DNA from 3 places in the Chryseobacterium sp. YR221 genome. Region 1 is predicted to be linked to each of the others. Evidence: riboswitches for the same ligand, from Rfam matches in the RefSeq annotation. Region 1 holds a riboswitch; each other region holds the start of a gene.
The links. Region 1 has a riboswitch for S-adenosylmethionine ahead of B8967_RS18085 (TonB-dependent receptor plug domain-containing protein). Riboswitches for the same ligand answer to the same signal wherever they lie in the genome.
Positions count from the first base shown of each region.

Region 1 (3,287 bases):
GAATCTGTAATATTACTTGTAATGACAATTCTGTCTTTCACTTTAATGATATAACCATCTAAAGTAATGAATAGTCCTTTCGCCGGTTTTAAAGTAAATCCAAGGCTTCCGTTGACCGAGGTCTCCTGTTTTAACTTATCAAATCCAAGAACCTGTGCCGCTTTACTGTCGTTATTAAAAATTCCTTTAGTTACAATTGTGGACCCTGAAGTTGAAATATCTGCATAAGAATTGTTGAAATACTGCTGTTGCAGAGAAGGTGCTCTGAAACCCGTTCCTACAGCTGCTCTTACCGCATAATTTTTTAGGAACTCATATCGTACAGCAAGTTTTCCATTCAGGGTATTTCCAAAATCAGAATAGTTTTCAAATCTTGCCGCAGCATCAATATTCAGCTTTTTATCCAAATCATAAGATATATCAGCATATACCGCTGTAGAATGTCTGTCTTTTTTTAAGGCATTATCCGGTGAAAAGCCAATGAATGACTGCGATCCCCCTGCTCCTATCACTGTTGATCCCGTACCTGCTACATTTCCGTTGACATCATATTGGGTATAGGATGCAGGATCTCCGGATTTAATCTGATATTGTTCAAATCTGAATTCACCTCCAAATGCTATATTAAACCGGTTTATATTTTTAGAGACGTCAAGATTAAGGGTATTTTGCAGAAAACTGTGTGCCCCGGCATAAAATCGGGTCGGTGATTTTGCTCCTAAAGAAGCATTATTCGTATTGCTTACGTTATAATTGAAAGTATTGTTTCCAAACGTATTGCTTACATCAAAAAGCCAGTTGTTTACATTATATTTTGCTCCGACAGCATAAGAGATATCATATACCTGAGATCCCAGCTCCGCCTGAAATCCGTTGGGATAAAGTGATGAAACAACATTAAACGTTTCACTGGGAAGCCTTCTGAAGCCATATCCTTTTCCCTCTTTGATACTGAAACCACCAAATGAATAGAGTTTAAAATGATCATTAAAAGGATATTCTGAATTAAAAAACAGCTGCGCCTGCTTGATCTGTGCATCTCCGATCTGAAAGTTGAAATCGTCACGGGTTAAACCTCTTTTTCTAATTTCCTCATCATCTGCAGCTCTTGCCGCCTCCGGATCATCTGCGAAAGGATACGCAAAATTATTTCCGAAAATATCCAAATCATGATTTTGAGTCCTCGTTGTTTTCCCTCTGTGGCTTAGCTGTAATGAAAGATTGACATACCCTTCTTTTTTTCCTAATGAAGCCCCATAATTAACTCCTGCCTGGTAGGTGTCTCCATCATTCCTTCCGCTTAATCCGTAAGTAATACTTGCTGAAGCCCCTGCATTTTTTTTGAGTATAATATTGATTACTCCCGCAATGGCATCAGAGCCATACTGAGCTGCCGCTCCATCTCTTAATACTTCAATTTTTTCAATAGCAATAACAGGAATTGTACTCAAATCTGTTCCCACAGAACCATTTCCAACGGTATTCTGATAATTGACCAAAGAAGTGGTATGTCTTCTTTTTCCATTAACCAATACTAAGACCTGATCCGGGCCCATTCCTCTTAATGTTACAGGATCAATATGCTCGGTTCCGTCAGAAGCAGACTGTCTTACGGAATTAAATGAGGGAATAACATAGTTCAATAAATCCTGAACCGTTATTTGGGGGGATGCTTTCTGTATTTTTTCAATATTAATAACATCTACGGGAACTGGTGTCTCTAGTTTTGTCCTTTTAACATTACGATTTCCTACGATGATAATATCTTCAATTTGTTTTCCTTTTTCTTCCTGTTCCTGGGCAGCGATCCCAATGGTGCCAAGCAATAATACAGCTATGCTTACTTTTTTCATCTTTTGTTCCTGCAAAAATTATTATACATTCCGAGAATCAATCCTCAGACACACAAGACTTCAAGAAATGGAATTCATATAAGAATATTGACTTCAATTATCTCCCCCATCGGGTTGGAATTAGCACCTTTACACTTCTGGAATTGTGTAGGTTGCTAAGGTTTCTTTGGGCCAAATCCCTCCACCTTTCTTGATAAATCTACTGCAAAAGTAGACTATTTTTTTCAATATGCAAAAGCCGTTTTTACGATTTACAAACACAGCATAAAAAAGGCTTATGAAAAATTTCATAAGCCTCCCTAATAAAAGTAATTGTAATTGAAGTGAACTATTTTATGTAAAGGGAATACAGTGATTCTACATGAAGACTGCTTATCCTTTAATAATCTTTTTAGAAACGGTCTGTCCGTTTTTTAATTTTATTTCTACAATGTATAAACCGTCCGGAAGTCCTGTCATATTAACCTGATCATTTGAAAACCCGGCGTCCATCTTTTGTCCTACCGTATTCGTTATCATTATACTTTCAATCGAGGAATCTGCTTTAATGGTAAGAATTCCTTTTGTTGGATTGGGATACATCCCTATGCTGTTATGATTTAGTCTTACCTCCGAAGTAGCAAGTGCCGAGGTAGGTTTAATACATCTTACTGATGCTCCCTGCCCTCTGGGTGCCCCTGCTGAGGCATTAGCACTTATGGTCCCTACGTACAGATATTTCCCTCCAAGTCCGGATACATCCGAACTCCAGAAATACCCTCTCTTTCCTACAAAAGTAAAACCAGCATCTGAAGAACTGCGATATCCTCCTGCAGGCAATTTCAGATGACTGCTGTAAGCGCTTGCGGGGGCCGTAACACTTTCAAGGCTAACAATACTTGACCAGTCTGCCTGTGTTGGCATTCTCCAATCGGCACCTATTGCCTTGCATGGGTCTACCCCCACTGTCTTTCCTAGCCCATCTATGTTCTTTGCGGTCCATTCATCATTAGCTTCAAGAGTAGACCACCACGCGGGTGTTCCTATGATGTACGAGCTCACCCCTGCTAAACCGTCCGGCCTGTTAGGAGTAGGAGCAGAAACTGTGGCTGAATTTCTTAACTGATGGCCGTCATCCCATCTTCCCCACTGAAAGAGATCTCCATATGAAGCTTCATCATCCAGAGAAGAGGCTACTTTAGAGCTTCCCAGGTTCTGCTGCAGCCATATTTTTCCATCATTAGCTCTTACAGTCGTATAAGAAACTGTTTGGCCCTGATAAGTAAATTTCACACATCCTACATCTCCAGGATTATTTCCAGGGTCTGCATTGGTACAGTTTTGAGGATTTCCCTGCGCATATAAACCATTCAAAGCGATGAGTATCAACATCATTCCCGCGCTTAGTTTTCTTATCACAAAATATAGATTTTCAAACATAATCAATATTATTTT
Region 1 is NZ_FWXM01000006.1:216,228-219,514, reverse strand. Features, by position in the region: gene B8967_RS18085 (TonB-dependent receptor plug domain-containing protein) at 1-1,853, opposite strand, end outside; SAM riboswitch class I at 1,948-2,053, opposite strand; gene B8967_RS18080 (T9SS type A sorting domain-containing protein) at 2,226-3,272, opposite strand.

Region 2 (3,287 bases), on a different contig from region 1:
ATTTCTTACAGAGAAGTTATTGAAGATATAGCTCAGCGAACCTGAGAATACACCTTTGATTCTGGTGATATTTTCTCCTGAAAGGTGTAGTAATTTGATCGTGTCAATTAACGGAAGACCCGCTCCTACATTTGTTTCATACAAATATCGTCTGTTGTTTTTACTCAACGTATATCTTAGTTTACGATATTCTTCAATAGGAAGTGTGTTGAAGATCTTATTGGAAGAAACCAGGTCAAATCCGTTTTCTGCCAGGGCATGGTAGTTTTTCACAAAATCTTTACTTGCCGTATTATCCACAACAATCAGATTTTCCAACTGATTTTCGTTAGAGAATCTGATGAGTTCCTGTACATTTGAGGAGTGCTCTGCAGTCAAAACCTCATCATTCCAATTCGCATCAAAACCTTTTTTATTGAAAGCAATCTTCTTTGAATTGGCTACTGCAACTACTTTAAGATCTATTTTCTTACGTCTTTTAATTTCTTCTGAAGATTGAAGAACCTGTTCAATGAGTGTTTTCCCCACATTCCCGTGACCGATAATAGCCAGATGAACAGTCTTTGGTTTTTTGAATATTTCAGATTCTAAAATATTTCTGGTTTTTTCGTCCTGTGAAGAGGTTACCACGATGTTTACCCTGTTTTCTCCTGATACTTGGTTTAAAAGCAATGGGAAGACATTATTTCTGGCCAGCTCAGCAAGAACTTTATTAAAATCTTCTGCTACAAATCCAAGTACAGAAACATTATTGATACTGTAGATTTGGGAAACTTTCCCTGATTTTCTTTCTGCTTCAAATTCATCGATAAGGCAAGCTACTGCTTTTTCTGCATCATTTTCCTGAACCAAAATAGAGATTCCGTTTTCTATAGCTTGTTGGGAAATCACTCCCACACTGATACGCGCTAAAGTAAGCGCTTTAAAAATTCGTCCGTCAATTCCGATTTCTCCAAGGAAATCTTCTCCTTCAAATTTAATGATTGATCTGTTCTTCAAAAATTTTATTTCGTTAGCATTTTTCATGAGTCTATAAAATATTTTTTATGATAGTATTTAATTGTTGGTATTCCATTAGGAAGGCATCATGCCCATGTATTGATTGGATCTCGTGATAAGAAACATTCTTATTTTTCTCTGTCAGTCTTTCAAAACACATTCGGATTTCAGAAGCAGGAAAGAATAAATCTGTATCAACGGAGATCATGTGCATTCGGGCCTGGATTTTCTCCAGCATAGCTTCTTCTGTATTGATATTCATTAATAGATGATTCATCAGCCTGTACGCTTTTAAACTAAATCTATCGTTTAAAGCATTTCCGTGATAAACCAGCCAGTCTTCCGATTCTAAGCGTTGTTTATCCTTATTGTATTTATTTTGAAATCTGTCATTGAGTGATTGTGGAGTCCGATAGCACAACATGGCATGGATTCTGGCTTTTTGCAGAGGTTCATCTTTATCATTCAGTAAAAATTTCTGAACAAGGCATTGTGCATGAAGCCAGTCATGAGTTTTAAAATCACAGGCGATAGGGATAAATACTTCTGCAAGATCAGGCTTCTTGGAAAGCATTTCCCAAGCAATCCCTCCTCCTAAGGAGCCTCCAATAATGGCATATAAGGTTTCGATATGTAAAATTTCCAGTCCTTTCAAAAAGATATTGGCAATATCTGAAGGAGTGAAATCTTCATAGTCTTCAATTAAAAAATTATCGTAGCCGTTTCCGGGAATATTAAAACACAGAACTGTGTACTTTTTCGTATCAACTATCTGACCGTCGCCAATTAATTGTTTCCACCAGCCTTTTTCTCCGGATACATTTGAGTTTCCGGTCAACGCATGATTGATTAAAATAATAGGTGCAGTGAACAAGTCTTTCCCGAAAAGCTCATAGCTCAACGGGATATGGTATTCCTTTTTGGAATGGGTTTGATACGAAAGATTAATATAGTTTAGTTCTGTTTTCAATTCTATTATTTTTAATACAATTGAAAATGCCACAGGAAATGGCTGAAAAGAACTTCAGTAAGTTATCTGTCCAAAATAATTTTGGTAGAACGTAGCACCTTCTTTGCTTGCACAAAGGGTTGCTAAGGTTTCATAGGGTCTAATCCCTCAACCTTTCTTGATAACATTTTCAATATTTGAATGAACGAATGGTGCAAAGGTAGTTTTTTTCTTTTAATTTCAAAAAAAAATTAATTTAATATTTTAATATCCCCATAAACACAAGTGTTTCAAGCCTATATTAAGAATTATTCAGATGATAGGAATTGGAATTACTTTTCAAAAAAACTAACTTCGTATGGAAAATGATGATATATGACCTCCGAAAAAGAAAGATTACAAGATTCCAAATGGAAAAACTGGGGACCTTACGTAAGCAACCGGCAATGGGGAAATGTACGTGAAGATTACAGCTCAAATGGAAATGCCTGGAACTTTACCAATCATAACAATGCGGAGAGCTATGCTTACCGTTGGGGAGAAGAAGGTATTGCCGGTATTTCCGATGTCAAGCAGCTGTTCTGTTTTGCATTTTCATTTTGGAACAAGAAAGATAAAATTGTAAAAGAGCGATTCTTTGGACTGAGTAATCCTCAGGGAAACCATGGTGAAGACATCAAAGAAATATTTTATTATCTGGATAATACTCCTACTCATAGCTATATGAAAATGGTTTATAAATATCCGATCAATGCATTTCCTTATGATGATCTTGTCACAGAAAACGGCAGACGCAGCAAAAAGGAACCGGAATATGAAATTTTTGATACCGGAATCTTCAACAACGATGAATATTTTGATATTTTCATTGAATACTGTAAGGCTGACCATAATGATATCTTGGCAAGGGTTACGGTATGTAACCGAAGTCAGCACGCTGCCCCTATTGTAGTAGCACCAACAGCCTGGTTCAGAAACAATTGGAAATGGGGATACAATACTTATAGAGGTGAAATGCATACTTCTCATGATGGAAGTATTAGTATTGGGCATGACAGTATTTCAATTAAAAAGCTATACTCCAGAAACGGAAATGCACAAAGTGTATTTTGTGATAATGAAACCAATACTTCTAAGCTTTATGGAGCTCCCAAAACTGAAAATACTTATTTCAAAGATGGTATTAATGATTTCATTATTCACCAGGGAGACACTGTAAATCCTGAGAGGAGGGGAACAAAAGCTTCTTTTCTGATTGACGAATTTATTGAATCCGGACAATGTAAGATTTTTGAATTCAGATTATGTCCTGATGAAACTGATGAGCCTTTTCAAAGTT
Region 2 is NZ_FWXM01000004.1:558,000-561,286, reverse strand. Features, by position in the region: gene B8967_RS14955 (ACT domain-containing protein) at 1-1,026, opposite strand, end outside; gene B8967_RS14950 (alpha/beta fold hydrolase) at 1,031-1,969, opposite strand; SAM riboswitch class I at 2,029-2,136, opposite strand; gene B8967_RS14945 (MGH1-like glycoside hydrolase domain-containing protein) at 2,324-3,287, shown strand, end outside.
Region 2: it holds a riboswitch for S-adenosylmethionine, as region 1 does, so the genes downstream of both, B8967_RS14950 (alpha/beta fold hydrolase) here and B8967_RS18085 (TonB-dependent receptor plug domain-containing protein) in region 1, are expected to answer to the same signal.

Region 3 (3,287 bases), on a different contig from region 1:
ATCCAATACATAAGACCCATCCGGATTTCTCTCATAATAAGGATAGAATGAAGGAACAGATCTTGCTGCCTGGATAACATTGCTTGTATTGGAATCTGAAGACGTAGGAGCCTGTTGAATACTGTTGGTATAACTTAGGTTTACCCCTACATTCAACCATTTCTTAACTTCAGAATTGAGTTTTAACCTTGTGCTGTATTTTTTAAATCCGGATTCAATGGCAATCCCTTTATCATCAAGATATCCCAATGAGAAAAAGTAATTGCTTTTTTCACTTCCTCCACTGATATCCAGATCTACCTGATTTCTCGAAGCCACTCTCTGTAAAACATCTCTCCAGTCATCATTCCATAAAGGTGTCGCCCCGGATAATAGTTTTCCGTCTGTACCTACAGGTTTTGAATAATTGGCTCCGTAAGGATTGATACCCAGCTCAGAAATAAGATTATTGGTAGCCATCTGAGCCGCCTGCTGTCCATTGATCTGACTGGATCTGTATCCGTTTCTCAATGCTTCCCAATACAGTTGAAAATACTGATCCGTATTGACTTGTTCGTAATCTTTTACCGCTCTGGTGGAAAAACCCTGGCTCATATTAAAATTGATTCGGGCTTCTCCTTTTTTACCGGATTTAGTCGTAATAATGATGATCCCGTTCGCTCCTCTTGATCCATAAAGAGCACTTGCCGTAGCATCTTTCAGTACACTGATTGATTCTATATCATTAGGGCTTATAGAGTTCAGATTTCCGTCAAAAGGAATTCCGTCTACCACATATAAAGGATCGCTGGATGCACTGATAGAACCAATTCCTCGGATCCTGATTGTTGCTGTAGATCCCGGCTGTCCGGAAGAACTTGTTGTCTGTACTCCTGCAACCTGTCCTTCCAATGCTTTTGTAATATTGGTAACAGGTCTGTTGTTAATTTTATCACTGGAAATAGTTGCCACAGAACCGGTGTAGCTGGTTCTTTTAGCCTTTCCGTAGGCTACCACCACCACTTCATCAAGCTCCTTCTCATTGAGTGTATCTTTTTTAGCCTTGGTATTCTGTCCGCTTAAGCTTCCTATTCCTAAAAAGAATACCGCTACAGGGGGAATCCAAATTTTTGAGCTAATCAAATTTTTATTAATCATAATCAATTTTGTTTATCATATATTAAAATTTTGCCCTTTGCAGATAATACAGCAAAGGGCATCGATAAATACGATAAACCTAATGCTTATTTTTCCTTTAAAGGCTGAATGTAACACCTTGCGCGAGAGCAGGTTGTTAAGATTTCATTGGGTCAGTTCCCTCCATCTTTCTTTATAAGCCGATCGAAATATGTCTGCAAATCTAGAAATATTTAGTCTACAAAACAAGTAGACTTATAATTTTTCATGATAATTTTTCAAAAATTAACTTAATATTTTATTAAAAAGCCGATAAAATAAGGACTTATAAAAATTGACACTTTAGCAAACATGAGAAATATCATTAATAATAATTGAATCAATACACTCTGTGTGCATGGAAATAAAAAAATGACGCCAATGGCGTCATTAAATTTTATCTGAGTAAGAATTTTTTAGGAATTACAAATAATAACTCACTTATTAAGATCAGTAAAGTCTCTGGATGGATACAAAAACCTCCAGTGTATTATCTGAAGTATTGGAATCTGAAGTCGTATTACCATTCCCTGCACTTGTAAAAGATTTGTTATCTATACGGAGTGCATAGTACACTCTGTACCATTTGTTGTCAGCAGTAGTAATATCAAAAGTTACCGTTTCGTTTCTTCCATAGGTAAGATAAACCCCATCATCAAACTGTGCATAATTATTAGGGAAAATTAATAAGTTAGCGCCATGTGAGTCACCTGTATGGGTAGACACTTCAGAAACCCATACTTTTGCATTGGCAGTAGTGATATTATAAAGACGCGGATCAAAATTAGTAGCTGCCCCGCTTGAGTCAAATGCATTGGGAGCAGTAATAAAAGCATCCACTCTGAACGTATTATTGATCACGGGAAGATCATTAAGAAACTGGCTTAAAAGAAATGATGTTGTCTTGCGCGGAATTGAAGAATGATAATAAACCAACTCTCCGGGAGCAATCACAGCTCCGGCTCCTACTGTTGCACTACAGGTCTGTCCGCCAATATTTAATGCAAAAGTAGTCAGTGTAGGGCTGGAAGCCGTAGGTACACCTGACACTGTATAGCTAAGAATTCCTGATCCTACATTAAAATTTCCAGCAGCCAGTGTTGCTGTAAGCCCATTTACAGGCCCCACAGTCTGTGCCGGATAGACTCCTCCGTTTCCTCCGGTGTAAGGAACAGTCATTGTTCCGGTATAGGGAGTTCCTGCCGTATAGGTTCCTGGAGAAAGTGTGACTCCGTTACAGGTAATAGATCCTAAAGTTCCGGGCGCAAGAGAACCATTATTGAATGTTCTCCATTCAGTTCCGTTCCAAAATACGTAACCGACATAGCCTAGCCCTGCGGTTCCCAAATTGTATACAAGTAATCCCGCAGCCGGTGAAGGGATGGTAGCCCCATCCGTCTGAGAAGTCAAGGCAACTTTTGGCCCCAAAAATCCTTTTTTACTACCCACTGCAAGAGCGTCAACATTCACATCAAGCATTGCAGATGCATTAGGCACCGTAGTACCAATCCCAACGCTACCAGAAGAAGTTACAGTAAAATCATTGGATTGTTGTACAGCTGTTGGAACTCCTGTCGCATTGTTATCTTTTAAGCCATCTACATGGAAACTTCCTTGTGGATTCGCTGTATTAATACCTACCTGGGAGTAGGCCAATCCTGAAATAATTGTTGTCAATAAGAATAGTGTTTTTTTCATTTTTCGAATTATTTTTTGTTAAAAAGTTGACAAAAGCTTCTTTGAGGTGCCCTATCAAAGCATGATCAATTGTGTTTTAAATCTGGAATTTTTTTTCTAAAAATATTGGAAGAGCACAGCAAAGTATAGCTAAGAAAGAATGGAGTTTGAAACTTTTTCAATAGAGTAAGGACATTTATTCGGTACATTTGTTTGATACAATTTCTCCTGCAAAACTAACTGTATCATTAAATCAAAAAATAAAAGTATAAATCACAATCTTGAAAATGATTTAAATTTTATATATCTTTGAAAACCAAAACAATATCCTAATGAATTATGATAATTCATTAATTTATTCCTTATAACACAGATTTTAGATGTCAGAAGTAAACACAAAGAATGTACAGATAGAAAAATTTAAGCTTGAACTAATGGATAGGTATACTATTCTT
Region 3 is NZ_FWXM01000004.1:402,064-405,350, reverse strand. Features, by position in the region: gene B8967_RS14195 (SusC/RagA family TonB-linked outer membrane protein) at 1-1,137, opposite strand, end outside; SAM riboswitch class I at 1,221-1,318, opposite strand; gene B8967_RS14190 (hypothetical protein) at 1,606-2,853, opposite strand; gene B8967_RS14185 (helix-turn-helix domain-containing protein) at 3,213-3,287, shown strand, end outside.
Region 3: it holds a riboswitch for S-adenosylmethionine, as region 1 does, so the genes downstream of both, B8967_RS14195 (SusC/RagA family TonB-linked outer membrane protein) here and B8967_RS18085 (TonB-dependent receptor plug domain-containing protein) in region 1, are expected to answer to the same signal.